DNA from 2 places in the Faecalibacterium sp. OF04-11AC genome. Region 2 is predicted to be linked to the other one. Evidence: riboswitches for the same ligand, from Rfam matches in the RefSeq annotation. Region 2 holds a riboswitch; the other holds the start of a gene.
What was found. Region 2 has a riboswitch for cyclic di-GMP ahead of DXA70_RS00235 (CAP domain-containing protein). Riboswitches for the same ligand answer to the same signal wherever they lie in the genome.

Region 1: it holds a riboswitch for cyclic di-GMP, as region 2 does, so the genes downstream of both, DXA70_RS10490 (hypothetical protein) here and DXA70_RS00235 (CAP domain-containing protein) in region 2, are expected to answer to the same signal.

What each region holds. Positions count from the first base shown of each region.
Region 1 covers NZ_QTVP01000024.1:385-8,991, forward strand. Annotated here, with positions in the region: cyclic di-GMP riboswitch class I at 658-769, shown strand; gene DXA70_RS10490 (hypothetical protein) at 1,179-3,851, shown strand; gene DXA70_RS10495 (hypothetical protein) at 3,895-4,176, shown strand; gene lepB (signal peptidase I) at 4,176-4,745, shown strand; gene DXA70_RS10505 (FctA domain-containing protein) at 4,786-5,883, shown strand; gene srtB (class B sortase) at 6,177-6,947, shown strand; gene DXA70_RS10515 (FctA domain-containing protein) at 6,961-7,800, shown strand; gene DXA70_RS10520 (sortase) at 7,793-8,398, shown strand.
Region 2 covers NZ_QTVP01000001.1:42,726-51,332, reverse strand. Annotated here, with positions in the region: gene DXA70_RS00245 (deoxyguanosinetriphosphate triphosphohydrolase) at 1-645, opposite strand, end outside; gene DXA70_RS00240 (YigZ family protein) at 853-1,473, opposite strand; gene DXA70_RS13685 (hypothetical protein) at 1,716-1,838, opposite strand; gene DXA70_RS00235 (CAP domain-containing protein) at 1,835-2,575, opposite strand; cyclic di-GMP riboswitch class I at 2,652-2,727, opposite strand; cyclic di-GMP riboswitch class I at 2,832-2,907, opposite strand; partial or broken gene acrA (acryloyl-CoA reductase electron transfer subunit beta) at 3,155-4,248, opposite strand; gene acrB (acryloyl-CoA reductase electron transfer subunit gamma) at 4,270-5,064, opposite strand; partial or broken gene DXA70_RS00220 (acyl-CoA dehydrogenase) at 5,082-6,250, opposite strand; gene DXA70_RS00215 (3-hydroxyacyl-CoA dehydrogenase NAD-binding domain-containing protein) at 6,365-7,237, opposite strand; gene DXA70_RS00210 (enoyl-CoA hydratase-related protein) at 7,325-8,110, opposite strand; gene DXA70_RS00205 (acetyl-CoA C-acetyltransferase) at 8,208-8,607, opposite strand, start outside.

The DNA.
Region 1 (8,607 bases), on a different contig from region 2:
GAGAGGTGGCATCGAGCGTGAGCGAAGATGACGGAGAGGTTGTACAGAGCAGCACCTGCGTTATTCCGCTCACTCTAAAGGCGTCCTTTGTCCAACCTCTCAGACGCCTGCGGCGCCAGCTCCCCTGGCAGGGGAGCCCTTGGCAAAGAGGTTTCGTTTTCGATGAAACTGATTTGGTTTTGCTGGAAAACGCGACGGAATGCCAAAGCCTCCCCTGACAGGAGAGGTGGCATTGAGCGTGAGCGAAGATGACGGAGAGGTTTTGCAGCGTTTCCGGGAGTCCCGGAAACGGATGAAATTCCAGAAACTCCCGCGAACTCAACCGATATAGTAATACTTATTTATCCGACCCGTGTCTGTTTCGCACGGGTTAGCAGACACAAATTTGTAACTTTTTGTTGGTGGAGTGCACAAACTTTGGGGGGATTATATTGGGCAATCTCTACAAGAAATGGCTGATTTTGGATAGAAACAGACGCAAATTCCGTTTTTGTGTCCATTTGGACACTTGCATGGACAAGGCCAAATTTGGTAAAATAACACCAGTGAAAGGGCCGGGCGGCCAGGCGGAAAAATCAGCGCCCCGCCACCGAATGACACCTTTTGCATCCCGGGCTGTGTAGGATAGTACCAGCAGCCGGGAACACCCCGCGAAACTGAAAACTTTGGCAAACCTGGCGTGAGCCGGGGACGCAAAGCTTGGAGTCTTTTGTGCTGGCATTCCCCGGAGGGAAACGCCAGAAAACCAGAAGATAGTTCGGCTGCATTCAACACCGCTGTGACAGGCGGGGTGTGGATGCGGCCTTTTTTGTTGCGAGGCATCGGGAATGGACACGACCCCGGACTCTATCCCAAAGGAGGGCATGAAAAATGCGTAAAAATCTTGCAAAACACACGGCGAAAAAGCTTCCGCTGGCCAAACGGGTGCTTGCGTTGTGCTTCGCGCTGATTTTCGTGTGCAGCTGTCTGCTGCCCGCCTTTGCAAACGGCACGGGCGAGGGGCTTGACACGCCGGGCACCGAAGTAGTGGAGGCCGCCGACCCCGGCACGGAGCCGGAACCCATGGATCTCTACGACGAGCCCGAGGCGCTGGACGATGACTTCGCCGTGGCGGACGAGCCCGAGGCGCTGGATGATGACTTCGGCATGGGCGACGAGCCGCGGCACAGGGCGATGAGGTGGAAAAACCCGTCGTGGATGACGAGCCCGCAGCCATGGACGATCAGGTGGAAAAACCCGTCGTGGACGACGAGCCCGCAGCCATGGACAATGAGGTGGAAAAACCCGTCGAGGGCGACGAGCCCCCCGTGGCCGATGACACCCATGCCAAAGAGGGCGCGACGAAGACCACCACCGACGCAAGCGGCAACACCGTCTATGAGTACGACACCAGCGGCACGACGTTCCCCGATGACGACGCGGCCGCGCTCCCCGATGGCGACCAGATGCAGGTGGACGCGGCGTTCTCCATCCCCACCAACATCTACCACTTCTGGCTCAAGAAGATGAGCAGCTACGACCTCGCGGACATCGCCGACGCCGCCAAGACCGCTGAAATGACCGTGGAACAGTATCTGGCCATGTACGGCACCGAGAAAGGCTGCTACCACATCATGACCGCCGCCGACGGCGCGAACCTGAAAGATTATCAGTTCGCGGACCCCACCTCCAACGATGACCCCGAGGGCAACAGCCGCGCCTTTGCAGGCTGGTACTATACCGACGATCTGGGCGACGAGCAGAAGTTCGTGTTTGACGAGTTCCTGTACATTTCCGAGGGCACGACCGTGGAAGTCTACGCGAAGTGGAAGAAGCCGGAAGCTACCAAGAGCGTTACGCTTGACGGCCAGACCATCAGCTTCAAAGTAGAGGGTGCAACAACGCTGAATGTTGAGACGCTGGATGCAGATACTCAGGACAAATTGTTAAATGAGCTTGTGCAAAAGGTTGACTCAGAAGAGTATAACACCCTTTATACATTCAATATCAGCCCCAAAGATGAGGGCGGTCTTGAGCTTGAGCAGACCAGCAAAGTTACCATTTCCGGTCTGGACCTCACCTCGGCGGCAGACGTAAAAGTCTTCCATCAGGGCGCTGATCTGGAAGAGCTGAAAGTGAATGTTACCAGCGATGGTGACTTGACTTTCACGACCAACGGCTTCTCTCCGTTTGCAATTCTGGTTGCAGACCTGTCCAAAGCAAATGACAGTGATAGCAGCGATGCAGATGACCGGATGGCAGAATTGGCAAATGAAGATAAAGCATATACGGTCTATAGTGATGGCAGTAACATTGAAATGCCGTTGAATGGAACGTATACGATAACAGGAAAAGCATATTATCCGAATTTTTATACAAACTATCATACTTGGACGATTGAGTCTGGCGATGATGTGGTATCTTTCACCTCGGAGAAAAATATTCAGAATCCGACAATTAAAGGTAAGTCTGTAGGTACGGCAAAACTCAAACACACTTACTATATTTATTACGGCAATCGAAAGTACGATTTTGATGCTCAGGAGTTTACCATCAATGTAACTAAGTTTGAAGATAAGTACAGTGGCAGTGCTTATATCTACTTCTTGAAATTGCCTACTGGCGACCCGATGAACAATGACACAGGCGAGTGGGCACCTACGGCAAATCAGAGTAAGCTGGAAGCAAAAATCAGTACGGCAGGTGCTACTTGGACGAATGGCTACACTAATGATAACAGTGCAATTCCGAACAAAAATATTGTAACAGGAAACGGCCAGATTCTGACAAATTATATCACTTCGTGGCCAGATGGAAGCACAGGAACGACCTGGACGGTGAAAAAGGATGATCTGACTACAGGAGGTTACTTTACATCGATCTGGAACGAGATAAGCAAAAACTACATTGAATCCATAAAAAATGACACGGGTATCAATGACCTGACAGTAGGTGATATTACTGAGATCGTCCTGACGCCCCGAAAGATTTCTCGTAATAACGGTGGAAATCAGAACTATCATATCGATTGCGCAATCAGCGTTGTTACCAAGAAAGCCTTTACCGCGAAGTTCATGGTAAAAGACCCGACGAAAGGAGAAGAAAAGTGGTCGCAGGTCGATTCCGGGAACTACAAAGAGGGCGAAGCTGTTATCAAGACTACGGCTGTAGAGATTGGAGCAACAAAAACTGTTGAAGGCGTGAGGTATAAGCTGAAAGGCTGGTACACGGAAGACCCGCTGGGAGATATCAATGTTCACGGTCCATTGATTGAAGACAATGAATGGCTGAAACGGGGAACAAACGATTATGGATATCTGACAACGAGCACGGATGCGGTCCGTGAGGATGGCACAGTTTATTTCTACGCTGTATGGGAACCTGAGACACAGAAGCCGATTCGGACGATCACGAAAAAGGTGGAAGGTCTGTTTGGTGACCGTAGCAAGCAGTTCAGAATCGTAGTAACAGGCCCGAATGACTTCCGTCAGGAATTTACTCTGGCACATGGGGAGCCTGGAACGCTGAATAATTTGATGGTTCAGGTCGGAGACGTCATTACCATTACGGAATATGATGCAAGCGATTATGATACCACAGCTCAGATCTACTACCCGAACACTTCTAACGGATTGCTTCGAGCCAATGGACAGGAGTTCACAGGCGAAAACGAAAAAACTACTACGATTACCATCACGGATGATATGATCGATCTGGACGAGATCAATATCACTGTTACCAACGAAAAGGACGCCCAGGTTGACAACGGTGTCCTCCTCGACACCCTCCCCTACATCCTGATCCTCGTGGTCGTCGTGGGCGGCGGCGTGCTGCTCTTCCTCCGGAAACGGAAGAACGACGACGATGAATAAGCCAACTTCCAAGCCAAATAAAATCACGAAAGGAGGTGGATGGATGGCAAAAGAAAAAGCCAAAGGAGGCCCGCAGCCCGCACAGCGCCTGCCCGGCGCGGAGGATGCCTGCATCAGCCAGGAGCAGCTGGAGATCGTGGAATGGTACCGCAAGGTGAAGTTCCGCAAGAACCTGCTCGGCGGCGTGGATGAAGTGCAGATGTGGAAGAAGCTGGAGGAGCTCTACGGCCTGTACGAAAACGCCATCCGGGCCGAGAGAGCAAGGTATAACGCCCTGCTGGAAGCCCATACACCTCCCGGAGAGAACCTTGAGGAGGGATGTTGATGGCGAAAGCCGCAAAAACACTCCCTCCGCAAGACCCGCTCACGGCAGGGCGCAGAGCCCTGCACAAGCGGCGCAACGCCGCGCAGGACCGCCGGGACGCGCTCAGTTTACTGGGCCGGGTGGTGGTGCTGGCGGCAGCCGCGTGGGTGCTGTTCACGCAGGTGTTCCTGCTGACACAGGCCTCCGGCAACAGCATGTTCCCCGCCGTCAAGGACGGCGACCTGCTGATCGCATACCGGCTGCAGGGCACTTACGCCAAGAACGACGTGGTGCTCTATGAGCAGGACGGCAAGCTCCGGGTGGGCCGTGTCCTGGGCCGCGAGAACGACCTCATCGCACTGGACGATTCGGGAACGCTGATCGTCAACGGCTCGGCCCAGAGCGGCGAGATCCTTTACCCCACCTACGCGAAAGACACCCTCGAGTACCCCTACACCGTCCCTGCGGACAGCGTCTTCATCTTGGGAGACTACCGCACGCAATCCGAGGACAGCCGGGATTTTGGCCCGGTGGCCCTCACCGACGTCAAAGCAAAGGTGATCACCCTGCTGCGGCGGCGGAGCTTGTAAGTTCTTGAAAACATTGATATAATATTTAGGAGGAATCCACATGAAACTCAACACTGCGAAAAAACTGACCGCCGGCGCTCTGGCACTGTCCATGATGTTCGCAATGGCAACTCCGATGGCATTTGCGGCTAAGGGCGATGAAGATGAGCCTACTGTGAAGATTAGCAAGACCTACAATCTGGAAGGCGATGGCACTAGCCCGGCTGAGACATTCTATCTGTATCAGGAGGGCGATGGTGTAGTTGTCGATGGCGATGCAGGTTCTGCACCGGCACTGGAAAGATTGGACGGCAATGAGTCAGCTTACGTTGCAAAGGTTGTCTACGATGAGGGCGCAGCGGGCAACGACAGCAAAGAAACACAGGAATTTGAAATTACACTGCCGTCTTATGACCATGTTGGTGTTTATGAGTATACTTTGAAAGAGAAAGCAGGTACTACTGCTGGTGTTACTTACCGTACTGCAGAGATTAAGCTGATTGTCACGGTTATCAATAAGGCAGATGGCACCATCCGTGTGGCAGGTGTCCATACTGAAGCGAAGAATGCTGAGGGAAAATGGGAGGCTTCGAACAAGTCTGACTCCTTTGACGACAATACCTATTCTGCTGGTTCTCTGAATGTTGACAAGACTGTTGATGGCAGCTTGGGCGACAAGAACAAGGCCTTTAAATTCACAGTTACTTTGGTTGGCGAAGAGGGCAAGACCTACAATCAGGGCGGTTACGAAATCGTCGGTGGTATTAACAAGAGTGAGACTGAGAAGTCCGCAACTTCCATTAAGGTTGGTGAGTCCGCAACTGTTTACCTGAAAGATGCAAGCAAAATTGAAATCAAGAACCTGCCTTATGGTGTGACCTTTACCGTTGAGGAAGATGATTACACTGATGACAGCCCGGCAAATGGCTATACCACCACTTATAAAGTTAATGAGGGCAGTGTTGTGACTAGCCGTACTACCAGCGGCACTGATAAGATCGCTAGTGCAGACGAGAACGTCTCGTATACCAACAAAAAAGGCGATGGCAACATCGACACCGGCGTCATCCTCGACAATGCTCCTTACATCCTGATGCTGGCTGTTGTGGCTGGTGGTGCTATGATGCTGGTCATCAAGAAGCGCCGCGAGGAAGAGTAATTGAACACTCTCTCCGCAAACACTTTTAAGAGCCTCTGGCGATAACAGCAGACCTTGCGGAATGCCAAAGGCTCTCCTACTAGGAGAGCTGTCGAGCGGATGCGAGACTGAGAGGTTGGACAAAGGACGCCTTTCGGCCAAGCGGAACAACGCAGGTGCTGCTCCGTACAACCTCTCCGTCACGGCTTCGCCGTGCCACCTCCCCTAGTAGGGGAGGCTCTGGCGAAGAGGTGACGCTCGTAACCGGACTCGCAATTCTCTGAACAAGAACCAACATCGCAAGCTGACTGGAGGTGGGCTGTATCACTTGGCAACGTGTAGCGCTGCGGACAGCCGACTTCCTGATCAGCGCGGTGGTGGTGCTGTTCCTCCTCACGGCGGGCGCTTACTCCGCTTACGCGCTGTGGGATAACAACCAGGTCTATGCCGCCGTGGATAACGTGCAGGGCGAGCTGCTGCAGTTCAAGCCTGCCGCCGATGGCGAGAACGGCGCCTCCTTTGAGGAGCTGCTGGCCATCAACTCGGACGTGAAAGCCTGGCTCACCCTGGACAACACCGCCATTGATTACCCTGTGGTGCAGGGCGAGAACAATTTCAGCTACATCAACACCGATGTCTACGGCGACTTTGCACTGGCCGGCAGCATCTTCCTGGATTCCGATTGTGATGGCAGCTTCCACGATCCGTATTCGCTGCTGTACGGCCACCACATGGAAAACAGCAAGATGTTTGGAGATCTTGACCTGTACAAGGATGAGACGTTCTTCAACGAGAACACCACCGGCACGCTGGTCCTGCCCGACCGCACCTACCACTTACAAATTTTCGCCTGTCTGCTGGTGCCCGCGTCCGAGGATGCCATCTTCGACGTGAACCAGTGGGACGCAAACCTGAACGGTCTGCTCGATTTCGCACAGGAGAACGCGCTGCACCTGCACTCTGACACGCTGGACACCGTCCGGGCGCGGGAGGGGGCACAGGTGCTGGCCATGTCCACCTGTTCCACTGAGTTTACCGATGCAAGAACCATTCTTCTGGCGTGGATGACAACGCCGGAGCAGTAAAGGAGGGGATGAAATGAAGATCCGAAAATTCGCGGCGGCGCTGCTGGCGCTGGTGCTTTGCCTGAGCCTGAGCCTGCCCGCGGCCTTTGCGGCAACGGAACAGCGCGTGGAGCTGAAAAACCTGACGGTCAACGTCAAGTGCACGGGCAATGCCATCCCCGACGAGCAGCTCACCATCCGCCTGACCCCCCGCAAAAAAGCCCCCATGCCCGGCGATGCCGCCGCACTGGAAGCGTTCGTCAACACGGCGGACTGCACCCGTTCCAACGGTTATATGACCACCGCCACATTCCCGGAGACATTCGTCTTCACGGCCCCCGGTACCTATGAGTACGAGGTGGCCCAGCGGAAAGGCGGCTCCCTCAACGGCACTTACGACACCCGCACCATGGTGCTCCGTGTCACCGTGAGCTGGAGCGGCGACACGCTGGTGGCCGTGGCCAAGGTCTATGAGGCCGACCAGTCCTCCAATGACAAGGAAGACAGCATCCTGTTCAACAACACGTTCAACAACTCCGCCCCGGACGACCCGTACGATCCGCCGTACAATCCGCCGTATATCCCGGATATCCCCTACACCCCGGACCCGAAGCCCACGCCTGTGGTGCCTGCCCCGGAGACCCCGGTGAACCCGCCGGTCCTGGACGCGCGGCCGGATACCACCCCCACGGTGCCCGCGGTGCCCGTCGCGGAAACGCCCGTCAATCCTCCGGTGGCTGACGCGCGTGCCCCCAAGCTGATCCAGACCGGACAGCTCAACTGGCCCGTGCCGGTTTTGGCAGGGCTGGGCACCCTGTTCCTGGCGGCTGGCGTGATCCTCCTCACCAAGAAGAAAGAGGATGACAATGCGTAAAGCATCCCCGGGCGTCCTCTGTGTCCTGCTGGGAGTCGTCTTGCTGCTGGCGGCGCTGGGCCTCTACGGCTACAACCGCTGGGAGGACGCCCAGGCCGGCGCGGAAGCCCAGACCGTCGTACAGGATCTACAGGAAAAAGTCGTTGAACAAACGCAGAGCGCGGCCTCGGCTCCCGCCATCGACTACAGCTCCCTTGACCCGGAGCTGCCCGTGGTGGAGCTGGACGGCTACGAATATGTGGGCACTGTCTCCATCCCCGCCATTGGCATCGACCTGCCGGTGATGAGCGAGTGGAGCTACCCCAAACTCAAAATTTCCCCCTGCCGCCAGTTCGGCTCCTCCCGCACCGATGATCTCGTCATCGCGGCGCACAACTACGAGTCGCATTTCGGCAAGATCGGCACCCTCGCCCTAGGCGATGAGATCCGTTTCACCGACATGGACGGCATCGAGAACCACTACACGGTTTCTGCCATTGAAGTCCACGACCCCACCGATGTGGAGGCCGTGGAACACAGCGGCCACGATCTGGTGCTGTACACCTGCACCTACGGTGGCAAGACCCGCATCGTTGTCTTCTGTGACAGAAGCGATTGAAGACATTCTCGGATTCCATTCCCGCACCCCCGCACCGGAGACGCCCGGTGTGGGGGATTTGTTTTTGTGGGGACGAAACCTCTCCGTCATCTTCGCTTCGCTCGATGCCACCTCCCCTAGTAGGGGAGGCTTTGGCATTCCGTGACGTTTTCCAGCGAACGCAAATCAGTTTCACCGAAAACGAAACCTCTTTGCCAAGGGCTTCCCTG
Region 2 (8,607 bases):
GGTATTGCCCAGCACCGCCGTGCACTCCTTGGGCAGGATGTCCGGGTCCAGCACACCGGCCCGGACGGCGTCCTCAATATCGTGGTTGACGAACGCGATCTGATCCGCCATCCGGACGATGCGCCCCTCCGGCGTGGCCGCCCAGGTACCCTTGGTGTGGGTCACAATGCCGTTCCGCACCTCCCAGGTCAGGTTGAGGCCCTGGCCCTCTTTTTCCAGCTTGTCCACCACCCGCAGGCTCTGCATATAGTGCTTGAAGCCATCGGGGCAGAGCTTGTTCAGGGCAGCTTCGCCCGCATGGCCAAACGGCGTGTGGCCCAGGTCGTGTGCCAGGCCGATGGCCTCGGTCAGGTCCTCGTTGAGCCGCAGCGCCCGGGCAATGGTCCGGGCCACCTGGGTCACTTCCAGCGTGTGGGTGAGGCGGGTGCGGTAAAGGTCGCCCTCCGGCGAGAGGAAGACCTGTGTCTTCTGTTTGAGGCGGCGGAACGCCTTGCAGTGGATGACGCGGTCCCTGTCCCGCTGGAACACGGGCCGGATGTCGTCCGGTTCTTCCTGCCGCTGCCTTCCCCGGCTCGCATCGCTGAACGTCGCCCAGGGGGCAAGGGTCAGCCGCTCGATCTCTTCGGTACGTTCCCGCACATTCATCCACAGTCCCTCGCTTTCTGTTATGTTGTCCTGCTCTCCCCTTTCTCAGCGCGCAGCGGATCCCAAACGCCGCGCCTTGGCAGTATTGTACCGCGTTTGTGCTGTCGAAAGGGGAAGATGCCTGTCTATTCTAAAAATAAAAGTTTATTTTGGATGGCAGGCCCTCTGCCTGTCATCCAAATTTTCTCTTTATGCCATCCAAGCCGTTCAGAACGGGGCGTAAAACGGCTTGGAAACGCTCACATTTGCCCCGCCCCGGGTCAGTTCCCGCAGCTGCTCCAGCAGCGGGAACTCGGTGCCCTCCGGCATCTGCCAGCGCAGAGCCACCCGATCCGTGAATTCCGGTTCGGCCAGCTTGGCCCCTGCCCCCTGGATCAGGAGGCTTGCCCGCTCATAGAGGGAGTAATCCACGGTCACGCTCAATTCAATGACGCTGCGCACCGTGACGACCTCCGCATTTTCCAGTGCCCGGGCCGTAGCCGTGGTGTAAGCCCGTACCAGGCCGCCCGTGCCCAGCAGCACCCCGCCAAAGTACCGGGTCACCACCACGATAAGGTCGGTCAGGCCGCTGTGCTGCAGCACTTCCAGTGCCGGGGTGCCCGCCGTCTTCGCCGGTTCGCCGTCGTCGGAGTAGCGCTCCCGGTTGCCCTCCCTCAGGCGGTAGGCATAGACGTTGTGGCGGGCGGTGCGGTTTTCCGCCCGCACTTTTTCCAGAAATGCCACAGCGGCCTCCTCGCTGTCCGCAAAGGAGAGCTGCGCAATAAAGCGGCTCTTTTTTTCTTCGTACTCGCCAATGGCCGTGCCCCGTATGGTGCGATAATCCTCCACAGTCTTCCTCCACAGTCTTCCTCCATATCCTCTCTCCGGCTCCCCTGGTAGGACAGACTCCCTCCGGCCGGAGGGAGATGCCGCGTCAGCGACAGAGGGAGGACGGCTGACCGCGCCAAAGCGCGGTTTGAGAGGTTTATTATCAAAATAAGTATAACATAAAAAAGAATACAAAAAAAGCCCGACAAATGTTCCTGCGCATCTGTCGGGCCGCGGTAATGGCTTATGTATTTGATTGTGGATCACTCGGTGACCAGCATTGCCCAGTTGGTACCGTAATCGCTGTTGGTGTCATAGTAGCAAGAAACGCACATCTTGCGGGCTTCCGGATCGAGGAGGATGGCACGGTGGCCATCGGAATTCATCCAGGAATTGACGACCTCTTCCGGCTGCGGCTGCCCCAGGCAGCAACTTCGCCAACGGCCTGATCTTTCACGTTAAAGGTGTTCAGCACGGTGAAGCAGCTGGTACCATCGGGACGGGTGTGGGAGTTGACCTCTGCCAGCTCACGAGCGCGGAGCTCGGTAGCGGCGTTCAGGTTTGCACCGCCCAGAACCAGGGCGTTCAGGCCGCGGCTGGTGCGCTCTTTGTTGACCAGAGTCAGGACCTGCTGAGAGAACTCGTCAGCGTTCACCGGGTAGGTGCAGATGACCACCCAGTAATCGCCGTACTCACCGCCATGATAGTGGCCGACGCCAATGTTCTTGACATTGCCATCCAGCAGGCAGGCGCGGAAGTAATCATTGCTCATCCAGGCTGCAACGGTCTCTTCAGGAGTCTCGGTGCCTGCCCAGTAAGCTTCGCCCACGGAAGCATCGGTCACGCCATACTCGCTGAGGATGGTGAACTCGCGCTGGCCATTGGGACGGACATAAGAATAGCGGGAGGTGAGCTCCTGTGCACGAGCCTGAGCGGCGTCGTTCAGGTTCTGGCTGCCGATGGTCACGGCAGAAACGCCAGCGTTTGCACGCTCCATGTTGATCAGCTGCAGGAACTGCTCGCTCTCGCTGCTGGAAGCAGCGGAAGCAGATGCTGCAAAAGCGGATACGACGCACAGCATAACAATGCAGAGCATCATTTTCAGAACATTGTTCTTACGCATATTCAAGACTCCTCGTTGACGATGTTGCAAAAAAGAGCATTGTAAACGCACCAAGAGCGTATACAATACTCTTTCAAGGTGCAACTGGCTGCCATTTTACAGGCCCTATAGCTTTGCGTCACAGCCTTTCGACTGCTTTGCCGGCTTATGAAAATTTACAATCTCTTCAACGAACTCCGAAGACTGCGTTTCTGTTCAGGCAAAAGAAAAAGAGCATTGAATTGCAACATACAGCAAAACAACACTCATACAAGTAATGTGCAACTGGCTGCCATTTTACAGGCCCTATAGCTTTGCGTCATAACCTTTCGGTCATTTTGCTAAATATTCAATTCGCAGTCTCCTTTTCAGGAGCCTTCCGGAAACTTATCCTCAGGGGAAAGTGTTCTGCTTTTCAGCACTCCGCTTTCCACAGCTGTAGTATAGCACGGCCTGTCATCCCTGTCAACCGTAAACCGTCAGAAATTGAAGATTTTTTTCACATCCTGTCGCGATCCGTCTCTCCCCTGCCTTTTGCAAACAAAAAAGAGAGGGCGGCTCTCCGGTACCGCCCTCTCTCAATGTTCAAAACGCCTCAGATTACTGAGCAGCCTTGGCTGCCTCGATCTGCTTGACCAGCTCGGGCACGACCTTGAACAGATCGCCCACGATGCCGTAATCGGCCACACCAAAGATGGGTGCGCCTCATTTTTGTTGACAGCGATGATGCACTCAGAATCCTGCATACCTGCGGTGTGCTGGATGGCACCGGAAATACCCAGAGCCACATAGATCTTGGGGTGCACGGTCTTGCCGGTCTGACCGACCTGATGGTCAGCAGTCATCCAGCCTGCATCGGTCACGGCACGGGAAGCGCCGACCACGCCGCCGCCCAGGGCTGCCGCCAGCTGCTCAGCCAGCTCGATGCCCTTGTTGACATCCTTGCTGATGCCGCGGCCCACAGAGACGATCACGTCCGCGCCGATCAGATCGACCAGCTTCTCAGCGGCCTTCTCAACGCTCAGCACTTCCGTCTTGATGTCGTCAGCGGTCAGGCTGAATGCGGGCTTCACAATCTGGCAGGCATCAGCCTTAGCCTGATCGAACGGAGCCTTCTTCATAACGCCGGGACGGACAGTGGACATCTGGGGACGGAAGCGGGGGCAGATGATGGTAGCCATCAGATGGCCGCCGAACGCGGGACGGGTCATCTTCAGGTTGCGATCCTCATAATCGAACTTCTGCTTGGAGAGGTCGATGGTGGAGCTCTCTTTCAGGAACTCGACATACTTTGCGGTATCCACATCCAGGTGGGTAGCATCAGCGGTCAGGCCGGTGTGCAGACGGGCTGCGCAGCGGGGGCCCAAATCGCGGCCAATGTTGGTCGCGCCGATCAGCAGGGCCTCGGGCTTGTACTCGTTGACCATGTCGCAGAGGACCTTGGTGTAAGCGTCGGTGGTGTAGTCTTTCAGCAGCGGGCTCTCGCAGACCATGACCTTATCGGCACCATAGCCGCCCAGCTCCTTGGCAATGCCTTCCACGTTGTCGCCCAGCAGCAGGCCGGTGACCTCGCAGTTCAGCTCGTCAGCCAGCTTACGGGCCTCGCTGACCAGCTCGAAATCGGTGGGCATCAGTTTGCCCTGGCGCTGCTCACAGAAGACCCATACGCCCTTGTACTCGTTAAAATCAGCCATTGTAATCCTATGCTCCTTTCATCAGATCAGGTGCTTCTTGGCCAGGATACCAGCCAGCTGAGCAGCGACATCGTCGCCCGTCAGCATGGTACCTGCGCCCTTCTGCGGAGGAGTGAAGGACTTAAAGACGTTCGTCGGAGAACCCTTCAGACCGATGGTATCGACCTCGATCAGCGGATCGTCCTTCAGAGCGTTGTAATCGAACACTTCCATCGGCTTGTCGTAGCAGGTGAAGATGCCATTGACGCTCATGTAGCGGGGCTCGTTCAGCTCCTTGATGCAGGTCAGCAGGCAGGGAGTCTGAACCTTGACCATCATGTAGCCGTCTTCCAGCATACGCTTCACGGTCAGGGTGTTGCCGTCTTTCTGGATGTCGGCAACGTAGGTCACCTGAGGCAGGTGCAGCTTCTCTGCGATCTGCGGGCCAACCTGAGCGGTATCGCCATCGATTGCCTGACGGCCGCAGAAGACAACGTCCTCGGGGCCAACGCCGATCTTATTGACAGCAGCAGCCAGAATCTGGCTGGTTGCAAAGGTATCAGAACCGCCGAACTCACGGCCGGAAACCAGAACAGCCTTGTCAGCGCCGCGGGCCAGCAGCTCACGCAGCATACCCTCTGCCGGCGGGGGACCCATGGTGACAACAACGACCTCGCAGCCGGTGGCGTCCTTGAGCTTCAGGGCAGCCTCCAGAGCGTTCAGGTCATCGGGGTTGGTGATGGTTGCCATGGAGGCACGGTCCAGCGTACCGTCCGCCTTGACGGCCACCTTACCGGAGGTATCAGGAACCTGCTTTACACAAACAATTGCTTTCATTGTAAATCTTGCCTCCCTTACTTCAGCAGAGCGCCGGAAATGACCATCATCTGCACTTCGCTGGTGCCCTCATAGATCTCCGTGATCTTGGCATCACGCATCATGCGCTCGATGGGATAGTCACGAGTGTAGCCGTAGCCGCCGAACAGCTGCAGGCAGCGGCGGGTCACGTCGCTGGCGGTGCGGGCTGCGATCAGCTTAGCCTGAGCGGCCTCAACACTATAGCGGACCTTTGCACCGTCCATAGCCTGCTGCTTCTTCAGAGCAGCTGCATAGACCAGGTACTTGGCAGCTTCCACGCGGGCCTTCATCTCAGCCAGCTCGAACTGGGTGTTCTGGAAAGCGGAAATGCTGCGGCCGAACTGCTTACGCTCTTTGACGTATGCAACGGTCTCTTCCAGAGCGCCCTCGGCAATGCCCAGAGCCTGGGAAGCGATGCCGATACGGCCGCCGTCCAGGGTAGCCATAGCCAGCTGGAAGCCCTTGCCGCGCACGCCCAGCATACGGTCTTTCGGAATGCGGCAGTCCTCAAAGATCAGCTCGCAGGTAGAAGAACCGCGAATGCCCATCTTGTCCTCAGCCTTGCCGACGGAGAAGCCCGGGTCGGTACGCTCCACGATGAAGGCAGAGCAGAGCTTAGTGGGACGACCGCGCTTATCCAGCACGTTATCGGTAACGGCGATGACGATGAACACATCAGCAAAGCCAGCGTTGGTGATGAAGATCTTGGAGCCATTCAGCACCCAGTAATCGCCATCTTCCTTAGCAATGGTCTGCTGACCCTGTGCATCGGTGCCAGCGCCCGGCTCGGTCAGGCCGAAAGCGCCCAGCCACTCGCCGCTGCACAGCTTGGCAGGTACTTTGCTTTCTGCTCAGGGGTGCCATTCTCATAAATAGGAGCAGCGCACAGGCTGGTATGAGCAGAGACGATGACACCGGTGGTGCCGCAGACCTTGCTCAGCTCCTCAACTGCCATGACGTAGGACAGGACATCGCCGCCTGCGCCACCCACGGAAGTGGGGAAATAAATGCCCATCATACCCAGCTTGCCCATCTTCTCGACGGTCTCTTTGGGGAAGTACTCTTCGGCGTCAACTTTCTTAGCCAGGGGCTTGACTTCGTTTTCAGCAAACTCGCGGTACATCTTCTGTACCATCTGCTGCTGCTTGGACAGAGTAAAATCCATCGCTATATCCTCCTAACGGGTATTTTTTCAGTTCCTGAGCAGTGCTTGTCCGCTCAGTGCAAACAAATTCCTCCCGGCCGCTTTCCCGCGGCCGGGAGAAACGTTTTTCAGAAATTACAGCTCATCAACAGGGGTCTTGGTGCGGTCTGCGTTGTAAACGTAGAAGCCCTTGCCGGTCTTGCAGCCCAGGTTGCCGCCGCGGACCATCTTACGGATCAGCGGGCAAGCACGATACTTGCTGTCGCCGGTCTCCTTGTACAGGACGTCCATGATGGCCAGGCAGATGTCCAGGCCGATGAAGTCGCCCAGCTCCAGGGGTCCCATGGGGTGGTTTGCACCCAGCTTCATAGCGGTGTCGATGCCAGCAATGTTGGAGACGCCCTCCATCTTGATGAATGCAGCCTCATTGATCATGGGGATCAGGATGCGGTTGACGACGAAGCCGGCAGCCTCGTTGACCTGCACAGGGTTCTTGCCGATGGCAACGGAGATCTCCTTGATCTTCTCAACGGTCTCAGCGGGAGTGTTGCAGCCTGCGATGACCTCGATCAGCTTCATGCGGTCTGCGGGGTTGAAGAAGTGCATACCGATCATGGGGCGGCTCAGGCCCTTGCCGATCTCAGTGATGGACAGGGAGGAAGTGTTGGAAGCAAAGATGCACTCGGGCTTGCAGATCTTATCCAGCTCGCCAAAGGTGGTCTGCTTGACTTTCATGTCCTCAAATGCAGCCTCAACGATCAGGTCGCAGTCCGCGCACAGGTCCTCTTTCAGGCCCGGGGTGATGGCACCAACGATGGCGTCCACTTTCTCCTGGGTCATCTTGCCCTTAGCGATCAGCTTCTCGTAGCCCTTCTTGATCTTTGCCAGACCATTCTCGGCCCACTCCTGCTTGATGTCACACAGAGCAACGGTGTTGCCCTCAACCTGTGCAAATGCCTTTGCGATGCCCTGGCCCATAGTGCCAGCGCCAATAACACCGATCTTCATAGGATATCTCTCCTTTAAATATTTGATGTTAAGTAATCTTTTCTTACGCTCTCCCCTCTCCCGGGGAAAGCTTAAAACCGGAATGTTTTAGTTGTTGGTGAACACTGCCTTGGGCTTCGGCTTCTCACGAGAGAGGAAGCATGCCATACCCTCGACCTGATCGTGGGTCTCGAAGCAGTCGCCAAACAGCTTTTCTTCCACTTCCACAGCCTTTTCAATGGGGAGGCTGATGCCGTCATTGATGGCTTTCTTGCAGTTGCGCACTGCAATGGGAGCGTTCTTGGCGATCTTGCCAGCCAGCTTCAGGACATTCTCCATCAGCTCAGCCTGCGGATACACGGCGTTGACCAGGCCAATGCGCAGAGCCTCGTCAGCCTTGATGTTCAGGGCCGAGTAGACCAGCTGCTTTGCCATGCCCATGCCGACCAGACGAGCCAGCCGCTGGGTGCCGCCGAAGCCCGGGGTGATGCCCAGACCGACTTCCGGCTGGCCGAAGACAGCGTTGTCGGAGCAGATGCGGATGTCGCAGCTCATTGCCAGCTCGTTGCCGCCGCCCAGTGCAAAGCCGTTGACCGCTGCAATGACGGGGACGGGGAAGCTCTCGATCATGAGGAAGACATCGTTGCCCAGCTTACCAAAAGCTTCGCCCTCTGCCTTGGTCATGGTGCTCATGGAGCCGATATCCGCGCCGGCCACAAAGCTCTTGTCGCCCTCGCCCGTCAGGACGATGCAGCGGATGGTGTTCTGATCCACAGCCTCAAAAGCTGCTTTCAGGTCAGCCAGAACTTCGGGGTTCAGGGCGTTCAGTGCCTTGGGACGATCGATGGTGATGATCTCGACAGCGCCCTGCACCTCGGTTTTTACAAATGCCATTGTGAAAACCTCCATTCATTTTTCAAAGCAGTCCCCGGGCAGAGGCCACTCCCCTGCCCGGGACTGTTATTCTACTTATTTGTTTCCCGTGGAGAACTTAGTCCATCTCAACGATGGTAGCGCAGCCCATGCCGCCGCCGATGCACAGGGTAGCCAGGCCCTTCTTAGCGCCGCGATGCTTCATCGCGTACAGCAGGGTGACCAGGATACGAGCGCCGGAAGCGCCGACCGGGTGGCCCAGAGCAATTGCGCCGCCGTTGACGTTCAGCTTCTCCTGATCAAAGCCCAGAGCCTCGCCGACAGCCACAGACTGTGCCGCGAATGCCTCGTTAGCCTCGATCAGATCCATATCAGCAACGGTCAGGCCGGTCTTTGCCATGACTTTCTTGGTAGCAGCGATGGGGCCCAGACCCATGACTTCGGGCTCAACGCCAGCCAGAGCGCCTGCGACCCAGGTAGCCAGAGGCTTCACGCCCAGCTCCTTGGCCTTCTCCTCG